DNA from 4 places in the Sutcliffiella horikoshii genome. Region 2 is predicted to be linked to each of the others. Evidence: riboswitches for the same ligand, from Rfam matches in the RefSeq annotation. Region 2 holds a riboswitch; each other region holds the start of a gene.
The links. Region 2 has a riboswitch for S-adenosylmethionine ahead of mtnW (2,3-diketo-5-methylthiopentyl-1-phosphate enolase). Riboswitches for the same ligand answer to the same signal wherever they lie in the genome.
Positions count from the first base shown of each region.

Region 1: linked by a shared signal. The riboswitch ahead of K7887_RS21140 (LLM class flavin-dependent oxidoreductase) and the one ahead of mtnW (2,3-diketo-5-methylthiopentyl-1-phosphate enolase) in region 2 are both predicted to bind S-adenosylmethionine.
Region 3: linked by a shared signal. The riboswitch ahead of K7887_RS18670 (methionine ABC transporter ATP-binding protein) and the one ahead of mtnW (2,3-diketo-5-methylthiopentyl-1-phosphate enolase) in region 2 are both predicted to bind S-adenosylmethionine.
Region 4: linked by a shared signal. The riboswitch ahead of K7887_RS21740 (iron-containing alcohol dehydrogenase family protein) and the one ahead of mtnW (2,3-diketo-5-methylthiopentyl-1-phosphate enolase) in region 2 are both predicted to bind S-adenosylmethionine.

Region 1 is NZ_CP082918.1:4,150,105-4,155,072, forward strand. It holds gene K7887_RS21130 (YjiH family protein) at 1-191, shown strand, start outside; gene K7887_RS21135 (ATP-grasp domain-containing protein) at 383-1,330, opposite strand; gene K7887_RS21140 (LLM class flavin-dependent oxidoreductase) at 1,382-2,434, opposite strand; SAM riboswitch class I at 2,524-2,635, opposite strand; partial or broken gene K7887_RS21150 (IS3 family transposase) at 3,105-4,273, shown strand; gene K7887_RS21155 (hypothetical protein) at 4,615-4,968, opposite strand, start outside.
Region 2 is NZ_CP082918.1:1,456,880-1,461,847, reverse strand. It holds gene K7887_RS07505 (methylthioribulose 1-phosphate dehydratase) at 1-478, opposite strand, end outside; gene K7887_RS07500 (2-hydroxy-3-keto-5-methylthiopentenyl-1-phosphate phosphatase) at 475-1,140, opposite strand; gene mtnW (2,3-diketo-5-methylthiopentyl-1-phosphate enolase) at 1,137-2,381, opposite strand; SAM riboswitch class I at 2,456-2,561, opposite strand; gene K7887_RS07490 (pyridoxal phosphate-dependent aminotransferase) at 2,648-3,820, opposite strand; gene K7887_RS07485 (carbon-nitrogen family hydrolase) at 3,919-4,701, shown strand.
Region 3 is NZ_CP082918.1:3,612,207-3,617,174, forward strand. It holds gene K7887_RS18655 (carboxymuconolactone decarboxylase family protein) at 221-592, opposite strand; gene K7887_RS18660 (MetQ/NlpA family ABC transporter substrate-binding protein) at 752-1,585, opposite strand; gene K7887_RS18665 (methionine ABC transporter permease) at 1,605-2,261, opposite strand; gene K7887_RS18670 (methionine ABC transporter ATP-binding protein) at 2,254-3,279, opposite strand; SAM riboswitch class I at 3,415-3,527, opposite strand; gene K7887_RS18675 (diacylglycerol/lipid kinase family protein) at 3,632-4,516, opposite strand; gene K7887_RS18680 (hypothetical protein) at 4,586-4,921, opposite strand.
Region 4 is NZ_CP082918.1:4,270,812-4,275,779, reverse strand. It holds gene K7887_RS21750 (DUF2238 domain-containing protein) at 68-688, opposite strand; gene K7887_RS21745 (EamA family transporter) at 870-1,742, shown strand; SAM riboswitch class I at 2,062-2,179, shown strand; gene K7887_RS21740 (iron-containing alcohol dehydrogenase family protein) at 2,239-3,354, shown strand; gene K7887_RS21735 (MetQ/NlpA family ABC transporter substrate-binding protein) at 3,351-4,163, shown strand; gene K7887_RS21730 (methionine ABC transporter ATP-binding protein) at 4,219-4,968, shown strand, end outside.

The DNA of each region.
Region 1 (4,968 bases), 1.6 Mb from region 2:
AAAGTGAGTTAACTCGTTTTGTTGTCGCGGCAGTTTCTGTTACACAGCTTATTTATCTCTCCGAAGTAGGGGGCGTGATTTTAGGTTCTAAAGTTCCTGTCTCGCTTTGGGAGATGTTCGTGATCTACATTTTACGTACGTTGATTACTTTACCTGTTATCGCGCTGATGGCGCATGTGTTTTTCTTTTAATAGTGGAATGTAAAAAAGCTATCCGTAGGGTCCGGTTGGGACTTGCGGATAGCTTTTTTCGTGGGAACCCTCTGTAGAGTGTAGCGCAAGGTGTGAGACTCCTGCGGGGGATAACGGTTGGTTGAGACCCCGCAACGAAGTGAGGAGGCTCAAGCATCGTCCCGCGGAAAGCGAACACCTGGAGCGAAACTCTACAGTTGTTTAACAGATCCCTCTAGCTCTTTGCCGAGTAGTTTGGCTAGCTCCAGCATGCCGTATTTTCCGGCAGCTTTTTCGGCGTCAGCGTTATAATTTGTGTTGGTGTTGACATCATAGGTGAAAATCTCACCCTGACTGTTGCGGATAAATTCAATACCTGCCACCTGGATCTCGTTTTCTTGCAGGAACTGTTCATACTTTTCAATGATTGGGTCGGCAAAGCCTTCCACGATACGGAATTTCGGCTTCTCTTCGACTTCTTCTCCTACCGGGCAAAACAGGTCCCCGATCTGGCAGGCATCGGCCGGGCACAGCTCAAAGCCTTCTGACGTATCGACCTGCACCGCATAAACAAATTTCCCGCCAATAAACTCACAACGGGTAATAAAAGGCTCTGGTGCCTGAATGTATTCCTGGATAAGCGTGATTCCATCTACCGGCTCTTCAAAATCTGGTCCAAACAAGTATTCTTCAAGGGAAGCTGTTGAATGGAATAGCTGTACCCCAAGTCCTTTTCCTGCTCGATTATGTTTGGTAATAAAGGAGTCAGAACCAATTCGCTTTGCCGCCTGCAAGATATGTTCTTTGCCTACCGCCGCAATGGTTTTTGGTGTCTTGACTCCGGCTTTTTCAAGGGCCGTATACTGATTGACCTTGCTTAGTTCCAACTGAAGAGCGCGACTTCCATTCAGGACTTTCCGTCCATGGTGTTCGAGCCATGCAAGCACAGCCCCTGTTAACTCAGGTGCAAAACGATGATCTCTTGTATGAGAAGAAGCGCTCATTCTGTTGTAAAATACGCCTTCAGGTGGCTCTTCCGTCAGAGGTACCACTCCTTCATCTAAGTGCCATTCTTCATATGGCAAACCTAACTCTTCCAATCTAGTTGTTAAATGTGTCGTCCACTCTTTATTTTCATGAATAATATAAATTTTTTCCACGATGATTGCCTCCATTTTATGCATATATAGTAGTGTATTCTCTGCTAGGTTTTATGATTGGGCAAGCTCTTCTGGTTGCGGATGTACTAGGGGCATCACTTTTTTGGCGAAGCGCTCCATTTCTTCAAGCTGCGGGGAAAATTGTAATAACAATAATTCCACGCCAGCTTTCTCGAATTCTTGTATTCTAGTAGCAATCTGCTCCGGCGTACCGATTAGATTTGGACGCAATCCCCTATTTGACACAGAATAATCCTGCAGTTGTATTTGTTGTTCAAGCTGTGATTTGCTTGTGAAGTCCTTAAATCCAGCATACGCATCAGATTCTTTAACAGCTGTAATCCTGGCGAGTTCTGCCTGTGCTTCCTCTTCTGTATCCCTGCAAATAACATAGGCAGCCATCCCAAACGATTGAAATGGAGGATTCGATGTCTTGGCTCTCTTTTCTTTCATATCGTTAATCTTCGCCGCCACTTCCTCCACCGTGCCCCCGTGCATGACATAGGCATCACAGTGCGAGGAGATAACTTCCTTCCCTTTCGGACTTTCGCCGCCTGCATAAAGGATGGGATTAGGGCGTTGTACCGGTTTTGGGTGGAGTTTTGTTTCTTTCAGCTGATAGTATTTTCCCTCATAGGTAAAAGAATCTTCTGTCCATAAACCTTTAAGAACATCAATAAACTCTTTCGTGCGGTCATAACGCTCATCATGCTCGGTAAAGATCCCGCCATACTGACGGGCCTCCTCTTCCCACCAAGCCGACACGACATTGAGGGTGAATCGACCGTTGCTGATGTGATCGATGTTTGCTGTTGCTTTCGCGGCAATAGCAGGGTTATGAAATCCAGGCCTGATCGCCGTCATTATTTCTATCTTTTCGGTTACTGCTGCCAAGGCTGCGGCAGTAGACCAAGCCTCCAATGTGTCCTCTTTCGGGCCTTTAATATCATTTAGGAAGAGCTCCGCAATTAAGGTTGTATCAAACCCAAGCTGTTCTGCCTGCTGAATTACCTTTTTGGCATAGTCAAAAGTCGGAGGCATCTGTTCATCCTCCACATTTCGCAACCAACCGCCGAATATCGGCAACCAAAATCCAAACTTCATCTCACGCTTCCCCCTTTTGATGTTTGTGTATGTAGACAAACAAAAAACTCCTTCGATAAGAAGAAGTTTGAGTACAAGCCCGTAACATCCACTTATCTTCCAAGAACGTTTGTCTTGCTGGAATTGGCACCTATACAGTTGTCCGTACTGTACGGTTGCCGGGCTTCACAGGGCCAGTCCCTCCACCTCTCTTGATAAGAAAACTTACTATTCAATTATTGTTATCTAGACTAATCCTATCACGAAACTTGGGAATGGACAAGTCTTTCGGATAGCTAAATACTCTGGTTATATTACTAGCTTATTAGCTGGGGGAGGAAAAATGAACTGGTGGTTTTGGAGTTATTTAGGGGATTGGGGTGGATGGCGCGGGGATGAAGACACTTTTGAGCTTGTAAACCACTCAGTGAGGTCTTCATCCGCCTTATGAAGACACTTCCAAGCCTAAAATTCTCTCACGGAGGTCTTCATCCGCCTTATGAAGACACTTCTGAGCCTAAAATCCTCTCACGGAGGTCTTCATCCACCTTATAAAGACCTCTCTCATTACTTTTCCTGCTCACTCAGGTCCTCATAGACCCCATGAAGATCCCTTGTGGGTCTAGACTATAAAGTAGACACGGTTTGGAGAGACTTGTAAAAACAAGTATCTGGAACGGAGCGTGTCATGATGAGTAAAAGATATGACCCTGAATTCAAGGAATACATTGCCAAGCTAGTAGTAGAAGAGGGAAATAAAGCAACAGATATTAGTAAAGAAATGGACTTGTCACCAAAGAACATATCACGTTGGGTTAGCATTTATCGAAAGAAAACGCAAGCTGGGGAGAGTTACATTACTCCTAGCGAGTTTAAAAAACGTGAAAAAGAACTATTGGATCAAATAAACGAATTGAAAGAGGAAAATGAAATCATAAAAAAGGCGGCGCACATCTTCATGAAAAGCCAGAAGTAATTTACCGATTTATTTTTCAACATCGGAAAGAGTTTCGAATTGTGAAGATGTGCACGGTATTAAATGTATCCAAGAGTGGGTACTACAAGTGGATTAATAAAAAGGAGTCCCCTAGAAAAAAACGAAAAACGTGGATGATGGCAAAAATTCGTGGTCTATTCTTTCAGAATAAAGAAGTCTATGGGAGTCCTAGAATTACGAGAGAATTGTATAAAGATGGGTTTCTGATTTCAGAGAAAACCGTCGGAAGATATATGCGTGAAATGGGGCTTTGTGCTATACCGGAACAACGTTTTGTGGTTACGACAGATTCCAACCATAATCAGCCAATTTATCCGAATCTACTTAATCGCGAGTTTAATCCAGAAAAGCCTAATCAAGTGTGGGTAACAGATATCACATACATTTGGACGTTAAAAGGATGGTTGTATTTGGCTACAGTAATGGACCTGTTTTCTAGAAAAATTGTTGGTTGGAGTTTGAACAAAACCATGACAAAGGAGCTTCCTTTACAAGCGTTAAACAGAGCTATAAATCAAAGAAAGCCTCCTTATGGCCTGATTCACCATTCTGATCGTGGTAGCCAATATACCTCCAGTGATTACATCGCACGCTTGAAGGAATGTAACATGGAAATAAGTATGAGTCGAAAAGGAAACTGTTATGATAATGCATGTATGGAGTCCTTTTTTGCGACTCTGAAAAAAGAGCTTGTGTATCGAAGAAAATTCGCAACTCGAGAAGAAGCAACGAAGGAAATTTGGACCTATATTATGAGCTTTTATAACGAAAGAAGAAGTCACTCTAAACTAGGATATATATCACCAAATGAATACGAACGAAGCAATACGAAAAAACAAGTACTAGATAAAGAAGCTGCATAAAGAGTAACCCCACTTAGCAACTTTACATGGAGGGGCGGGTAGGATAGCCTACCTGGCGAGCCACTGGTTCCTACCCAGGTGGCTTTGTGGCTCGAGGTCATACCCGCAGAGGCTCCATGTCAAGTTGCGGGACACTGAGAATTCTCTATTTGGGATCTTTCATACAAGATACAAACTAGATACGAGGAAAATAGCTTTTTTAAAAAGTAAAGCTGTACCAATATTGAAAAACATAAGAAGATTCTCTCTAAAAAGTTGTCCACTTTCTTGACAGAAGACCACTTGCGCTAACGGTACCAAAAAACGCCCCCCAAACCAGGAAGGCGTCCACTTAAAACCTATTATTGTATATCCTTTTCGAAATTAGGAGCATGCAAGCCTTCTGCTTCAAACGTTTCTCCTATTTTCTGATGAAAACTCTCCAATGCAGCTGTCACTTCTACACCATCTGAACCTTCAGACAATGATGCGGCACGTTCTTCAAAATATAAAGCCAACAGTTCAATGGAATCCTTCATATCGACCTGAAGATCCTCATCCAAATTCTCAGGGATCTCAATGCCACGAAGTTCATTTGCAATACGGTTGCTAGCTTCCACGGCCGCCTCAAGGTCTCCAGCGCCATCTGACATTTCATAAGATGTTACAGGTTCAAGGTGCTTGCGGATGGTCTGAATCATTTCCATTTGTATATT
Region 2 (4,968 bases):
CATCTATAAATTGAGAAAACTCATCTGCCAATGCTGGAATGTCTGCATGGTTTCTTATGATTGGGATGCTTACTTCTGCATCTTCCTCCCATATGCCGAATGCTTTGATGATTTCCTGTCCTTTGAATCTAATCTCACCGTGGTCTCCATACAACTCAGAGATGACATTGTTATCAACTGTATGAACATGCAAGGAACAACCTGCGTTCGTATTCCGGTAAACTTCCAGGTGTAGCAATGTTTCTGCTGAAGGCTTCAAATCAGTGTTTTCTACAGCCTTTCCGCGTTCATCCACAAGCAGGAAATCTTCTGAAGTTATTTTCCTTTTATCCTTGCCGCTTGAGGAAACCAAGAATTGCAGTGGGGTATCTGATACTTTAATAGAAAGGTTTCCACTCGTACCAAAGAACCAATCACGAAAAGCCAGCTCTTCCTTAACCTCCGAAAGCTCTGTCCACTTCTTTAAAAATTGACTCATGCTGTCACCTCCCGTTTTTTCAAAATATCCATCACATCATAAAACGTTTCGAATGGGGAAAAGGCAATGGAATGCTCCTCACACTTTTTAATCAAAAAGTCTCTCGCTATCACTTGATCAGCTAGCTTTGCCGCTTCTAAATCTGTAATGGAATCGCCGATCACAATTTTATAGGTGTTTGTTTCAGCAAGTTTTCTGATAATCGATGGCTTGCAGCAGCCACAATCGTTGTCACAGTATGCATCACATGCATGCGGCCAAAGGATGTTTATTTTTTCTCCAGAAAAATCGGAGCGATTGCAATAGATGTTTGCTTCTTCTATCAATCCTTCTAAAAGTGGTTCCACAAAGAAATCAATACCGCCGGAGACAATATAGAGGGGAATTCCCTCTTCTTTTGTAAAAGCCACAAACTCCTTAAACCCCTCCCGTATCTCAGCGTGATCTAATATATATTTCGTAATAGCCTCTTTTTTCTCAGAAGGAAGAAGTGCAAACATCTTCCCTACCCCATTCTTGATGGAGATTTCTTGGGATAGTACCTGGTTTTTAATTTCGTCCCATTCTTCTGGGGCAAATTTCTTCATGATGGCAATGATATTGTCACTATTGGTGATGGTTCCATCAAAGTCACAAAAAATCATCTGCTTATTGACAGTCATGTTGTAACCTCCACACTTCCCCACTGCTTCAGGGCAACTTCTAACTCTGGATGCTTTTGTGCGTAAGCTGTCAGAGATTCCCCAGCCTTTACTGCAGCTATTGCCTGACGAAAAGCTTTTGCTCCCGCTGCCCCACCAAGCTCATGTCCGTGAACACCTCCTCCTGCGTTGATGACCGCATCGTTGCCAAAATCCTGATAAAGGATCGGTACGAGTCCAGGGTGTATGCCAGCTGATGGCACAGGCAGGGTCGTTTTAAACTGATTGTCTGCTACTGTTAGGGCATCCCGAATTCCGAGCGCCTGCTCCTTCGGCAACGCAACACTTCCATAAGGAGATGGGAATAAAGAAAAGTCAGCTCCTGCATAGCGTAAAAGTTTCCCTAACAGCAATTCATTGGAAATCCCATAAAATTCTGAAGGGGTAACTGCTCCACTAACCGCCGGATGCGCCATGATCGGAATGGATACTTCCTTGTCTTCCGCCAAACTTTGAAGGGTATCAAGTCCATATGCAAAAACATTAAATAGTAGAAAATCAGCACCCAATTCTACAGCCTTCTTTGCTTTATCTTTAAGCTCCAACGTACGGCCTGTCAGGTTTACGGCATATCTTGCACGATGACCTGTCTCTTCCTTCACTTCCTCCAGGATCCTTCTGCCTTCGGTAATCCTTTTTTCAAAAGGGGTAAGTTCGTTTTCAAACAAAATTTCGTCATCCTTGATGAAATCCACTCCACCAAGTGCCTGCCCCTTCAACTGATCAGTAAGATAATCAAGGTCCTTGCCGATCACCCCTTTGAAAATGCTCATGACGAATGGTCTATTATGAACGCCAGTAATGGAGCGAAGCCCCTCTATTCCAAATTTCGGCCCAGGATATGCTTGCTTTAAGTCATTACTGAACTCAAGGTCAATCAACTTTATCTCCCCGTCCAGTGAAAGCTTGCCGAATACAGTGGTTAATATGGCTGGAAGGTCGTTGCTGTAATTGAAACTAGGATACGCAATTTGGATGATGCCGCGTGTAACCGTCTTCCCAAAATAAGCATCCACCCTGTCACTTGACGAAAGATTTTTGACGCTTACCACTCTGCCTTTATGCTTTTTCAGCTGCTCCTGCTCAAGTTGTGGGAGATCAGTCCATGACCCGATTGTAAGTCCGAGTGCGATACCTTCCGCTTTTTTTTCGAGATTCCCTTTATAATCATGAACCAGATAGGTTGCTAGAATTTCTGACATTATGTACACCCTTTCTATCGATGATAAAACACAAAAAACCTCTTCGATAAGAAGAGGTTAGTCCATCTAACGTCCTCTTATCTATCAGCTTCATGCTGCAAGATTTAGCACCGTGCTTAATTGAATAAGTCGGTTGCCGGGTTTCATCGGGCCAGTCCCTCCACCTGCTCTTGATAAGATTGGATTATATTAAATTCACTTTTGAAAAATTTACTGAATTCTAGTTGAGATTATGCCATCATTCTGGCTTTATGTCAACAGACTATTCAGAAAATCTTTAACTCTCTGATTCGTTGAACTGCTTCTTGCAATCTTTCTGTACTGGTTAATAGCCCGACTCGCACATAGCCTTCTCCAAATGATCCAAAGCCAATACCAGGAGCTACAACCACATGTGCTTCTTCAAGCAGCTTGTCTGCAAACTCCTCAGATGTGTATCTTCCCGGAACTTTTAACCATGCAAAAAAAGAACCTTTTGGCGCCATTACTTCCCAGCCAATTTCCTGTAACCCATGAATAAGGACGTTTCGTCTCTCCTCATACAACTCTACCAACTCTTCTACACATGTTTGTTTATCTAACAAGGCAGTTGCAGCCGCCTCTTGGATCGCGCCAAAAATACTGACATACATATGGTCCTGCAAGAGATTGATCGCTTTGATGACACTTTCATTCCCTACTGCAAACCCTACTCGCCATCCTGCCATATTAAAAGTTTTCGACAAAGTATAGATTTCAATGCCGACATCTTTCGCACCGGGGGTCTGTAAGAAGCTAAGCGGTTTTTTTCCATCAAAGCCGATAGCACCATAAGCAAAGTCATGCACAACGCAAATATCGCGCTCACTTGCAAGTGCTACGGTTTCCTTGAAAAAAGCAGAATTCGCTACAGCTCCTGTCGGATTATTGGGATAATTGAGGAACATGAGCTTCGCAGCTTTTAAGACTTCCGGATTGATATCTTCATAGTTTGGTAAAAAATGATATACTTCTCTTAATGGCATGTATTCCATTTTAGCTTTAGCCAATGCGACTCCAGACCAATAATCCGGATAGCCCGGGTCTGGGACAAGAACGGTATCCCCTTCATTCAATAAACATTGGGGAATTTCCACCAGTCCCGCCTTGCCGCCAAAGAGTATGGCCACTTCCGAATCGGGATTTATGTCCACTTCGTATTCTCGTTTATAAAAAGTTGCAATCGCTTCTTTAAAAAATTGGTGACCCTGAAACGGGGAATATTTATGATGATTTGGTTTTTCAACGGCTTCCTGTAACGACTTTACAATATGTTCAGGAGTCGGCTGATCAGGGTTTCCTTGTCCAAGATTAATCACATCATGACCTTGTGCGACAACCTTCCCCACCTTTTCAACCAATGAAGCAAAGAACTGTTTAGGCAGTGTATTTAATAATTCAGATTGTTGAAAGTGTTTCACCTTTTTCACCTACTTAAAAAATTCTTGAAATCCTAGTCACAAATCATATATTGTTAGATTCAACTTGTAAAGTACTTTTTCAACGGGGGGATAAAATTATGAAATGGAAAATAGCTTGTATTCAATTTGATGTAGCTTTCGGTGATCCCGAGGCAAATATAGAAAAAGCATGTGAACTTTTGACAGTTGCAGGAAAAGATCGACCTGATATCATTGTTCTTCCTGAACTGTGGTCTACAGGATATGATCTCGGGCGCCTTGATAAAATTGCCGATTCTGGCGGTTTTGTCACGACCAAATTCCTTAAATCTGCTGCAAAAGAACTAAAAACACACATTGTGGGCGGTTCGGTCGCGAAAAAAACGAACAAAGGAATTTATAATACGATGATTACGGTTAACAAAGATGGCGAAGTTGCCGGCGAATATAGTAAATTACACCTTTTCCGCTTGATGGACGAGCATCATTTCCTTCAGCCAGGAAAGACGGATGGGATGTTTGAGCTTGACGGAGAAACATGTGCAGGATTCATTTGCTATGATATCCGTTTTCCTGAATGGATCCGCGCGCATACCACTAAAGATGCAAAAGCGATATTCGTTGTTGCAGAGTGGCCTTTGGCAAGGGTTGATCATTGGCGTACCCTTCTTATTGCAAGGGCCATTGAGAACCAGTGCTATGTAATTGCATGTAATCGTTCTGGTGCTGATCCGAAGAATGCTTTTGCAGGGCACTCGATGATTATTGATCCTTGGGGAGAAATTGTGGCTGAAGCCGGGGAAGATGAGGAAATTATTACAGCTGAGATAGATTTGGATAAGGTGGAGGAAGTAAGAAAAAGAATCCCAATCTTTGAAGACCGAAGACCACAATACTATTAATCTTTTTACTTTAGTTGATTGCTTAGTCGCCGCTGTTCCTTTTCGCAATTGGCTTCTCGCTTTCCGCGGGACGGCGCTGGAGCCTCCTCACTTCGTTGCGGGGTCTCAACCTACCGTTACTCCCCCGCTGGAGTCTCCGCCATTTGCTCCAATCCACAGCTGAACATTGCGTAAAGTTACGTTAATCCTTTTACAGCTAACCCGGTTAGAGGGCTTTTCACTAACCCTTAAATGAATGAAGCCACCTTGTTGATTGGAGTGGAAGGC
Region 3 (4,968 bases), 2.2 Mb from region 2:
TGATACCCTTAAAGTATTTGTATTAAACACCTTATTAATCATAACAGGGGTGGTTAATTTATCCAAACGAAGTATGGAGCGATTACTGGGGATATTAGAGGGTGTGGAGGAATGAGGGGAGGTGGTTGATAGGAGGCTTAGAATTTCTCTTGAATGCTAGGGCGTTCTGGTTGTCCCAATAATAAAAAAGCCCAACCCCAAAAGGTCAGACTCCAAAAAATCAATGCTTCAATTCATTAAAATCACTAATACAAGACTGTACCAAAGTCACGGATTGGCTCATTGCCGCGCCGCCTCCAAATACTGCTGTCACGCCGCATGCTTCCAAGATTTCCTGCTCTGTTGCACCTTGATCTAAACAGCCTTTTGTGTGATAAACGATGCAATATTCATCTTGGGAATACACACTCACACCAAGAGCAATCAATTGCTTCTGCTTTTTATCAAGTACGCCCTCTTTAAAGCAAGCTTCCGTGAACTCATTATAGTGGTGTGCAAGCTCAGGCATCTTTTCAGTGAATACACCAAGTCCCGCTTTATAATCATGAAGTGCTGCTTCTGCATAGTTTTTCGGCTCGTAATGTTGTTCCATTGAAGACAACTCCCATCCTTATTTTTCACAAAGTTAGTATTTGTTTAGGGGGGAGGTAAGTATTCATGAGCAATGACAAAATTTTAAACCATTCTGGGCAACCACCCTATGTATAGATAAAACCCGTACTTATAAATAAGCACGGGGTCCTTAAAAATCTTATTCTTCGTCAGATGCCTTTGCAGGAAGCACGGATCCTTTGTATTCTTCTTCGATAAATGCTTTAATCTCATCAGATTGAAGCACTTCTACCAATGCTTTGATCTGTTCATTATCTTTATCTTCCTCACGAACAACGATAAGGTTTACGTAAGGATTGTTTTCACCAGATTCTAAAGCGATTGCTTCTTTTTCTGGATCGATATCAGCGCCAAGTGCATAGTTACCGTTAATCAGTACTGCATCTCCGTCGCCATTCAAGTATGCTTGCGGAAGGAAAGCTGCTTCGAATTGAGTATTGAACTCAAGATTCTTAGGGTTCTCATCAATATCATCAACAGATGCAGATGTAACTTCTACACCTTCTTTTAATGTAATTAGTCCTTTTTCTTCAAGCATTGCAAGGATACGGCCATGATCGGCAACAGAGTTACTCATTAAGATTTCCGCTCCTTCAGGAAGCTCTTCCAAGCTGTCATACTCTTTTGAGTATACACCGATTGGTTCAATGTGAACGCCGCCTGCACTTACAAATTCGTAATCATTTTCTTCAATTTGACTTTTCAGATAAGGTTCATGTTGGAAAAAGTTCGCATCAATATCTTTATCACGTAGAGCTTGGTTGGGAATGATGTAATCTGTATATGTTTGAATGTCTAATTCAATTCCCTGGTCTTCTAATAAAGGTTTTGCTTCTTCAAGGATTTCTGCATGCGGTACATTAGATGCACCTATTACCAGCTTACCTTCCTCTATACCTTTTTCACCGCCGCCACATGCAGCAAGTACTAACACTAACAATGATATTACAGCAAAGCTTAAAACTTTTTTCATAATTTTAGTCCCCTCTTTCTTATCGTTTGTCTAGTTTGTTGGTTATTAAATCTCCAATGAATTGGATGATAAATACTATGATTAAGATGATGACTGTACACACTAAGGTTACTTCCCAGTTGTTACGCTGGAAACCATCTAAGAATGCAAGGTTACCCAAACCACCTGCACCGATGATCCCTGCCATCGCTGTGTAACTTACAATTGCAATGGCAGTAACAGTTATACCGGAAACCAATGCTGGCATCGATTCCGGAAGGAGTACTTTCCAGATGATTTCTGAAGTTTTTGCACCCATCGAACGTGCTGCTTCAATGACACCTTTGTCGATTTCACGTAATGCAATTTCAACCATACGTGCGTAAAATGGTGCTGCTCCTATGATCAAGGCTGGCAATGCCGCGTTTGCACCGATAATGGTATCCATGATGAACCTTGTGAAAGGAATAAGTAAAAATATTAAAATGACAAATGGGATGGAACGGAAGATATTTACGAATGCTGCAACCAATCCATTAATTAACCGGCTTTCCCATATGTTCCCCTTAGCTGTTAAAAACAATAATAGTCCTAAAACAATTCCTAGTATAAACGTAGCGACAACCGATATACTGCTCATATAAAGAGTTTCTAAGGTTGCTTCCCACATCTTGTCCCAATTAACTCTCTCAAGCATGTGTCATCACCTCCAACTCCACTTGCTGCTCACGGATAAAACTCAATGCCTCTTGTACTTGCGTTTCTTCTCCATCAAGGTGCACAAAAAGTGTGCCATATGCTCCATTTTGAGTTTGTGAGATTTTCCCTTGAAGGATGTTCACATCAATTGGAAATCTGCGAATCAAATTCGTTATTAAAGGCTGTTCTGCCGAAGTTCCTACAAATGTTAGTTGAATTACTTTTCCTTGTGGGTATTCAGCCAACAAGTGTTCCACTGTTTCTTGCGTATCTTCTGGTTCTGTCACCTGTTTTACGAAGCGTTTTGTAATTGGCTGTTCTGGCTTACGGAAGACATTAAGTACATCTCCCTGTTCCACAACCTTTCCATTTTCCATCACCGCAACTCGATGACAAATTTTCCGAATAACATGCATTTCATGTGTGATTAGTACGATAGTGAGAGATAAACGTTTATTTATATCGACTAAGAGGTCTAGGATGGAATCTGTAGTCTGTGGATCCAATGCCGAAGTCGCTTCATCACATAAAAGGACTTTAGGGTTATTCGCAAGCGCTCTTGCAATCCCTACACGTTGCTTTTGACCTCCGCTAAGTTGAGATGGATAGGAGTCTCCTCTTCCTTCTAAGCCTACAAGCTTGATAAGTTCTTCCACTCGCTTGTTACGCTCTGAACTGCTGACTCCGGCAATTTCAAGTGGAAACGCGATATTTTCCTTCACCGTTCTTGACCATAACAGATTGAAGTGCTGGAAGATCATACTGATTTCCTGGCGTGCTTCTCTCAGTTCTTTGCCCTTAACTTTTGCAAGGTTTCTTCCTGCAACATCCACCACTCCGTCCGTTGGCGTTTCCAGTCCATTTAGCATGCGGATTAAAGTGCTTTTTCCTGCTCCGCTGTACCCAATAACACCGAAAATCTCTCCTTGGTTGATGGATAGATCTATATTATCAACAGCTGTCACTACTCCGTTTTTCGTTTTAAAAACCTTTTTTACACCTTGAAGTGAAATCATGTTCGCACCTACTTTCTTACATTTCCTTGTTTTAGCTTACCCAATTAAGAATAAACAAACGTTTGTTTAATCCCTGAAAATAAAAAATCCCTTCTGCAACAATGAGCAGAAAGGATTAAATGAGAAAAGTCCTTTCTCTCATCTATCAAAGCAAATTGCTTTGTGTGAATTGGCACCAATTTCAACAATTCCTTGTTGACGGTTGCCGGGTTTCATCGGGCACGTCCCTCCACCTCTCTCGATAAGAGATAAACATATATAGTTAAAATTAAGTATTTGGGCAATTCGAATTAACGAGTGTTATCGTATCACGGTGATAAATAGCCTGTCAATTAAAAACTTTCTCCTATATTTAAAAAATCTTTATAGCTTTCTTTTCCACGCTAAAATCAATTGTTCCATTTGGAACGATTTCTCCGTCACATTGCATGATCATGGATGAACTCGTGCTAACTTGTATGGATGAGCCTCTAAGCATCGTGACATTTCGGTGTTTAATATGTTTTCCTTTAAAAGCAAGCGGAAACACAAATAATAACTCCCATCTTCCAATACCAGAAACCACACATATATCCAATGCCCCGTCATTTCCGCAGGCATCTGGGCAGATCATGATTCCTCCTCCATAATAGGGGAGATTTGCTACCGCTATCAGCCACACATCCTGAAACTTATATAACCTTCCATCTACTGCAACAGAAACATCAGACGGTTGATAGGTGAAAAGAACTCTGAAAATATTCAGCACATAAGACAAGCCACCTAAGCCTAATTTATTCAATAAACGTTTCGCCCTTGACCTATTGGTCACTTCTGCAACCTTGCCGTCAAACCCAAGCCCCGCTATCGAAATATAATGCTCTTCACCTACTTTGGGTACATCTATTAGTTGATAGGAACCCTTTAATATCCTAAACAATGCTCCTTCTACATCAAAAGGGACTCCAAGGCTTCTTGCCAAGTCATTTCCCGAACCGGCAGGAACAATCCCGAGAGCCACTTTTTTATGAACCAATTTACTCACCACTTCATGAATGGTACCATCTCCACCGACTACCACGACAGCATGAACCACATTCTCCTCTATATTTTCTATCAATTCACCGGCATGACCTGCATATTCAGTAAATGAGACGTGATAAGTTACACTTTTCTTTTCTAAAAACTTCTCCGCTTCTTTCCACATACGAAGTCCTTTTCCATTTCCGGCAATTTTGTTGACAATAACATGATACACTACCCCTACACCGCCTATAAATTCTCTTTATCTATATAGTTTAATTCGGTATAGGTGAGGACAATTCCTTTAAGATACTTCTTTTCTTTCTGAGCGGTTTACAAGGGTAAATAATGAATCCATAAGCAAGAAATGCCTGAAGGACCCTTTAAATGCCAAACCTTTAACATCTCTCATCTTCGTTCCATTCAAAAGTTCCATTATATCTTCTCTTGATCCTTCTATAACAATATCAGCTACCGTTGCATCCTGTACCAGTTGCATTTGGTTTTTACTTAGTGAAAAAAACGATCTTTCCCCTTGGGTGACTAAACAGCAGCGCAGACTGTAGTAAGGCAAAATTTCCATTACATGCGACTTACTTTTGGCTTTAACAAGAAACATTTCCAAGTTCTCTACTACCATTACATACCAGCCCCCTTTACCTATTAATTTCCCTGCATCTCAGCCTA
Region 4 (4,968 bases), 1.5 Mb from region 2:
TATAAAGGGAATAAATTATAACATGGTATTTTTGACATCTACCTTCTTTTAAGTAAATATCAACCCATTATTTAAATTTATCTAATTCTTTATAAAGAATCTTTGTGAATAGAAGCGAAAGAATAGAACCTACTAATAAAAGTGCCATATCCCATTGGGCATCCCATATATCTCCTTGCATACCTAAAAAATCGTTTGTGACTTTCCCTTTATTCCCTATTTTTGCACTTGCCCACTCAATGATTTCATAGAAAGCCCCGATTGCTAGAGTTATACATAGAGCAATAAAGTTTGTGGTTTTACTTTTCGATAAAGCTGTTTTCCTTAATAATATCTCTATTATAACTAACACAATAGACCCTTTTAGAAAATGACCGAACCGATCATAGTGGTTTCTTTGTAAATCAAAATAGTCTCTAATCCATGAAAAGAGAGGGACTTTGGAATAAGAATAATGCCCTCCTATAAACGTTAAAATGACTAGAAGGGTAATGATGAAATAGGAAACAGTGGTAAGGCGAAACTTATTGTATGTTGATATTAAAAATATTAAGACTAATACTGAAGGTAAAACCTCCACCAACAAAATCATATAACCTTCTACAGGTTTAATTAGGGACCAAATAAGAACGAGTATAACCACAAATGAGAAAAAAAAATGTATCGAACTTGCTTTTTTACCTAACACTCAAATCATCTCTCCATCAGAAAACAAGATGGATATAGTATTTGCTAAAATTAAAAAAATATAGAAAGAGGTATGGTTGCTGGTTTCTGAAAAAAGATAGGCAAAAATTAAGTTATAAATCCTTTACTAAGAGGTATTGTTATCTTTACGGGTTTTAAGAGGAATAAGTGGAGGTAACAGTATGCGTGTAGGTGGGTTTGGATTAGTAACTTTAGCAGCAATATTATGGGGCATTTCCGGAGGACTCGGCGGATTTTTAATGGATAAAGGTTGGGACCCCCTGGTCATCTCCTTTTATAGGGGAACAGTAGGTTTATTATGTATTCTTATTTGGTTCTTGTTCCAGCCTACCCGGTGGAATAAGCCGCTGCTGTTCTGGTCCATTGTGGCAGGTGTTGGAGTAGCAGGGAATTTTATTTTTTACTTTGTCAGTATCTCAGAGGCCAGTATTGCGGTAGCGGCAACATTGATGTATACTGCGCCAGTTTTTGTCCTTCTTATCTCTTTTATACTTCGTCTTGAACAAGGGTCATTATTTAAATGGCTGGCTATTGGTTTGGTGATGGCTGGAGTGGTATTGCTGACAGAGGTTTACAGCATTGGCTCCGATAGTATCACGATGCTTGGACTTGGTGCAGGGTTAGGCGCGGGGTTATCGTATGCATTATTCATTTTTGGTTTTAAAAATGCCTCGCGCCACGGGCAACCGCAAGGAATTTTAACGATCGCATTTCTTGCCTTTACTATCATTACGATGTTTTTCACTGATCGGAGTGAAGCAGTTTCTCTTTTTAACTCACCGGACTTATTATGGATGATTCTTTTAGGGATATTGGGAGCAGGCTTGTCATTCTTCTTGTATGTAGTTGGTTTGAAACGAACATCGCCGACTTCAGCTTCCATTATTGCAATGGTGGAACCGGTCACTGCGTCCCTTTTTGGATTTATTGTTTTGAGTGAACTGCTTACAGCAACCCAGCTTGGAGGTATGGCAATCATCTTGGTGACAGTGACCATCTTAGGTGTGAAGCAGAGTAGAAAAAGTAACTCTTGAATAAAGAGGACAGGTTCCTCGACCCGTCTATACACTAAAGCATAGTTGCGTTTATGTTCCTGTCCTTCAATTTGATTTTTTAGACCTGTACCTCACTCATAAATGCATGAGTATTATCTTCTGTATATATTTAAAAAATACCATTCATGTTTCTGATTTTCCTATTTTCGTTACAGTATGTAGTTCATCGAAAATAATATTAAATAATACCAAGCCTTTCGTCTCCTGATTCTTTGTTGCTTTACCTCTTGACAGCATTAAAAATACAGACTATACTTACAATTAAATTTTAGAATTTTACTAATTTAATATGCAAATTCTCTTATCAAGAGAGGTGGAGGGACTGGCCCTATGATGCCCGGCAACCATTCTTATGTTTTTCGTAAGGAAAGGTGCTAATTCCAGCAAGACACGTGGAGTGTTTTGGAAGATGAGAGAGGACAGAGTATTTTTAAATACGTAAGCCTCTCTTTTTTATTAGGGAGGCTTTTTTATTTTGTCTACAATATGGGGGGGGAGGAACATTTCAATTCGAATTCAAGGAGCACCAAGCTTTTATAAATGCAAGGAGGATATACTGCAGGAATTGTCCGTGCTTTTAAAGGAAAGGGACATAGGTTCCTTGCTGATCATTCATGGAGAGAAGTCATTCCAGGCTATTAAACCGTATTGGCCGGAGCGTGAGGAGGCTAATGCGACGTATGTTGCTTACTCCGGTATCTGTTCAGAATCTGAAATAAAAAGATGTAAAGAGCTGGCAGAATCCTTACACGTCGATGCTGTCATTGGAATAGGCGGAGGGAAGGTCCTGGATCTTGCAAAGGCTGCAGGCCATGAGGCTAAAAAGGACGTCATCCTCATACCGACACTTGCCTCTACTTGTGCGGCTTGGACACCGTTAAGCGTCATATATGATGACGAGGGACGCTTCCAAACCTACACAGTCTTTCCCCGCAGTACCTATATGGTTCTAGTAGAACCGAGGGTGATCCTAGGAGCACCGTCAAGATATTTGAAAGCTGGAATTGGGGATACGCTTGCCAAATGGTATGAGGCGAATGCCATTGTGCATGGATTGGATTACATCCCGTTGCCTGTGGAGGTAGCACTGCATGCAGCAAAATTAAGTAGAAATCGATTATTAGAGGAGAGCCATCAAGCGCTGATAGATTGCGAGGCAGGTAATCTTTCCCCTTCTGTCCTCACCATTATCGAGGCGAATATTTTGCTGGGGGGAATGGTAGGTGGCTTTGGAGATGAGTATGGAAGAGTGGCGGGAGCACATTCGATCCATAATGCACTAACACATCTACCTGGCACAACGGAGCTGCTTCATGGAGAAAAGGTGGCATATGGGATACTCGTACAACTTGCACTGGAGGGGAACGAGGAAGAAATCAGCTCGCTGCTCCCTTTCTATAGGCAAATAGGATTGCCATCCTCTTGTGGGGACCTACATATTCAGGGGCGAGATGATATACATCTAATCGCTGAAAAGGCGCTTTTGCCTCACGAATCCATCCATTTTATGAAAAACAAATTTACGCAGCAGGATATTGTTGCTGCCATTGCAAAACTAGAAACATTACAAAAAGGAGAGAGAGAAGCATGAAAAAATTCGCAGTATTATGCATGAGCATTCTTTTATCATTGGTAGTCACCGCTTGTGGAGGAGAGCAAGGGGAGGGACAGGCGTTAAGTGAGGATAAGTTGAAAATAGGAGTGACCGCTGGCCCGCATGAACAGGTTTTAGAGAAGGTGAAGGAAGTAGCAGAAGAAGATGGGCTAGAGATTGAAATTGTCGTGTTCAATGAATATGTGATGCCTAATGTGGCTCTTGCAGAAAGAGAATTAGACGTAAATAGCTTTCAGCACAAACCATACCTAGATCAATTTAAAGAGGACCGGGGCTTAGATCTTGTGGAAATTGCCAATACCGTCAACTTTCCAATGGGAATGTACTCCGATTCCATTACCGACGTAAGCGAATTAAAGGATGGAGATAAAGTAGGGCTTCCAAATGATCCGACAAATGGAGCGCGTGCACTTATCCTTTTTGAACAAGCGGGATTAATCAAGCTTAAAGATGGCGCTGGGGTTGGAGCTACAGTAAAGGATGTGGAGGAGAACGAATTAAATCTTGAATTCGTGGAGCTTGAGGCAGCTCAAATCCCCCGTCAGCTAGATGAGTTGGCAGCTGCCGCCATCAACACAAACTTTGCAGTGGAACATGGACTTGTTCCAACCGAGGATTCGATCTTCATGGAGCCAGGTGATTCTCCTTGGGTGAACTTGCTCGCTGTTCGTACCGAAAACAAAGATGATCCGGTTTTAGACAAACTGATCAAGGCTTACCATTCAGACGAAGTAAAGCAATTTATTGAAGAAACGTTCGAAGGCTCTGTTTTGGCATCTTGGTAAAAAAAAGGAGCTGCTTACTATAGCGGCTCTTACTTCTTAGAGTAGGAGGAACATAATGATTAATCTAGTCCACTTAGAAAAGACCTTTAAAACAAAAAAAGGGAAGGTAGAAGCATTGCGAGATGTTTCCTTGGAGGTACAAAAAGGAGAGATTTATGGCGTGATCGGGTATAGCGGTGCTGGGAAAAGCACCTTGATCCGGTGTGTGAATCTCCTTGAGAGGCCTTCTAATGGGAAGGTCTTGATAGACGGAACTGATCTTACCTCCTTATCTTCGCAGAAGCTGCTACTTGCCCGAAGAAAAATTGGCATGATCTTTCAAGGCTTTAACCTATTAAAAACAGCGACTGTTTACGATAACATCGCCATCCCCCTTCGTTTAACTGGCTTGCCCAAGTCCCAAATTGATGAAAGGGTAACGAAGTATTTGTCTATTGTTGGGCTGAAGGATAAGACGGACGCCTTTCCCGGTCAACTTTCGGGAGGGCAAAAGCAAAGGGTTGCGATTGCACGTGCATTATCACATGAACCAGAAATTTTACTAAGTGATGAGGCGACAAGCGCCCTTGATCCGGACACAACAGAGTCCATTTTAGAGCTATTATTAAAGATCAACGAGGAGCTAGGAATCACGATCCTGCTCATCACGCATGAGATGCACGTTATCCAACGAATCTGCGACAGGGTGGCGGTCATGGAAAATGGGAAGATTATTGAGCAGGGAAAAACCGTGGATATTTTTACCCATCCAAAAGAAAAAACAACCAAGAAATTTGTCAATAGTCTGTTTAACCATCAGCTGACA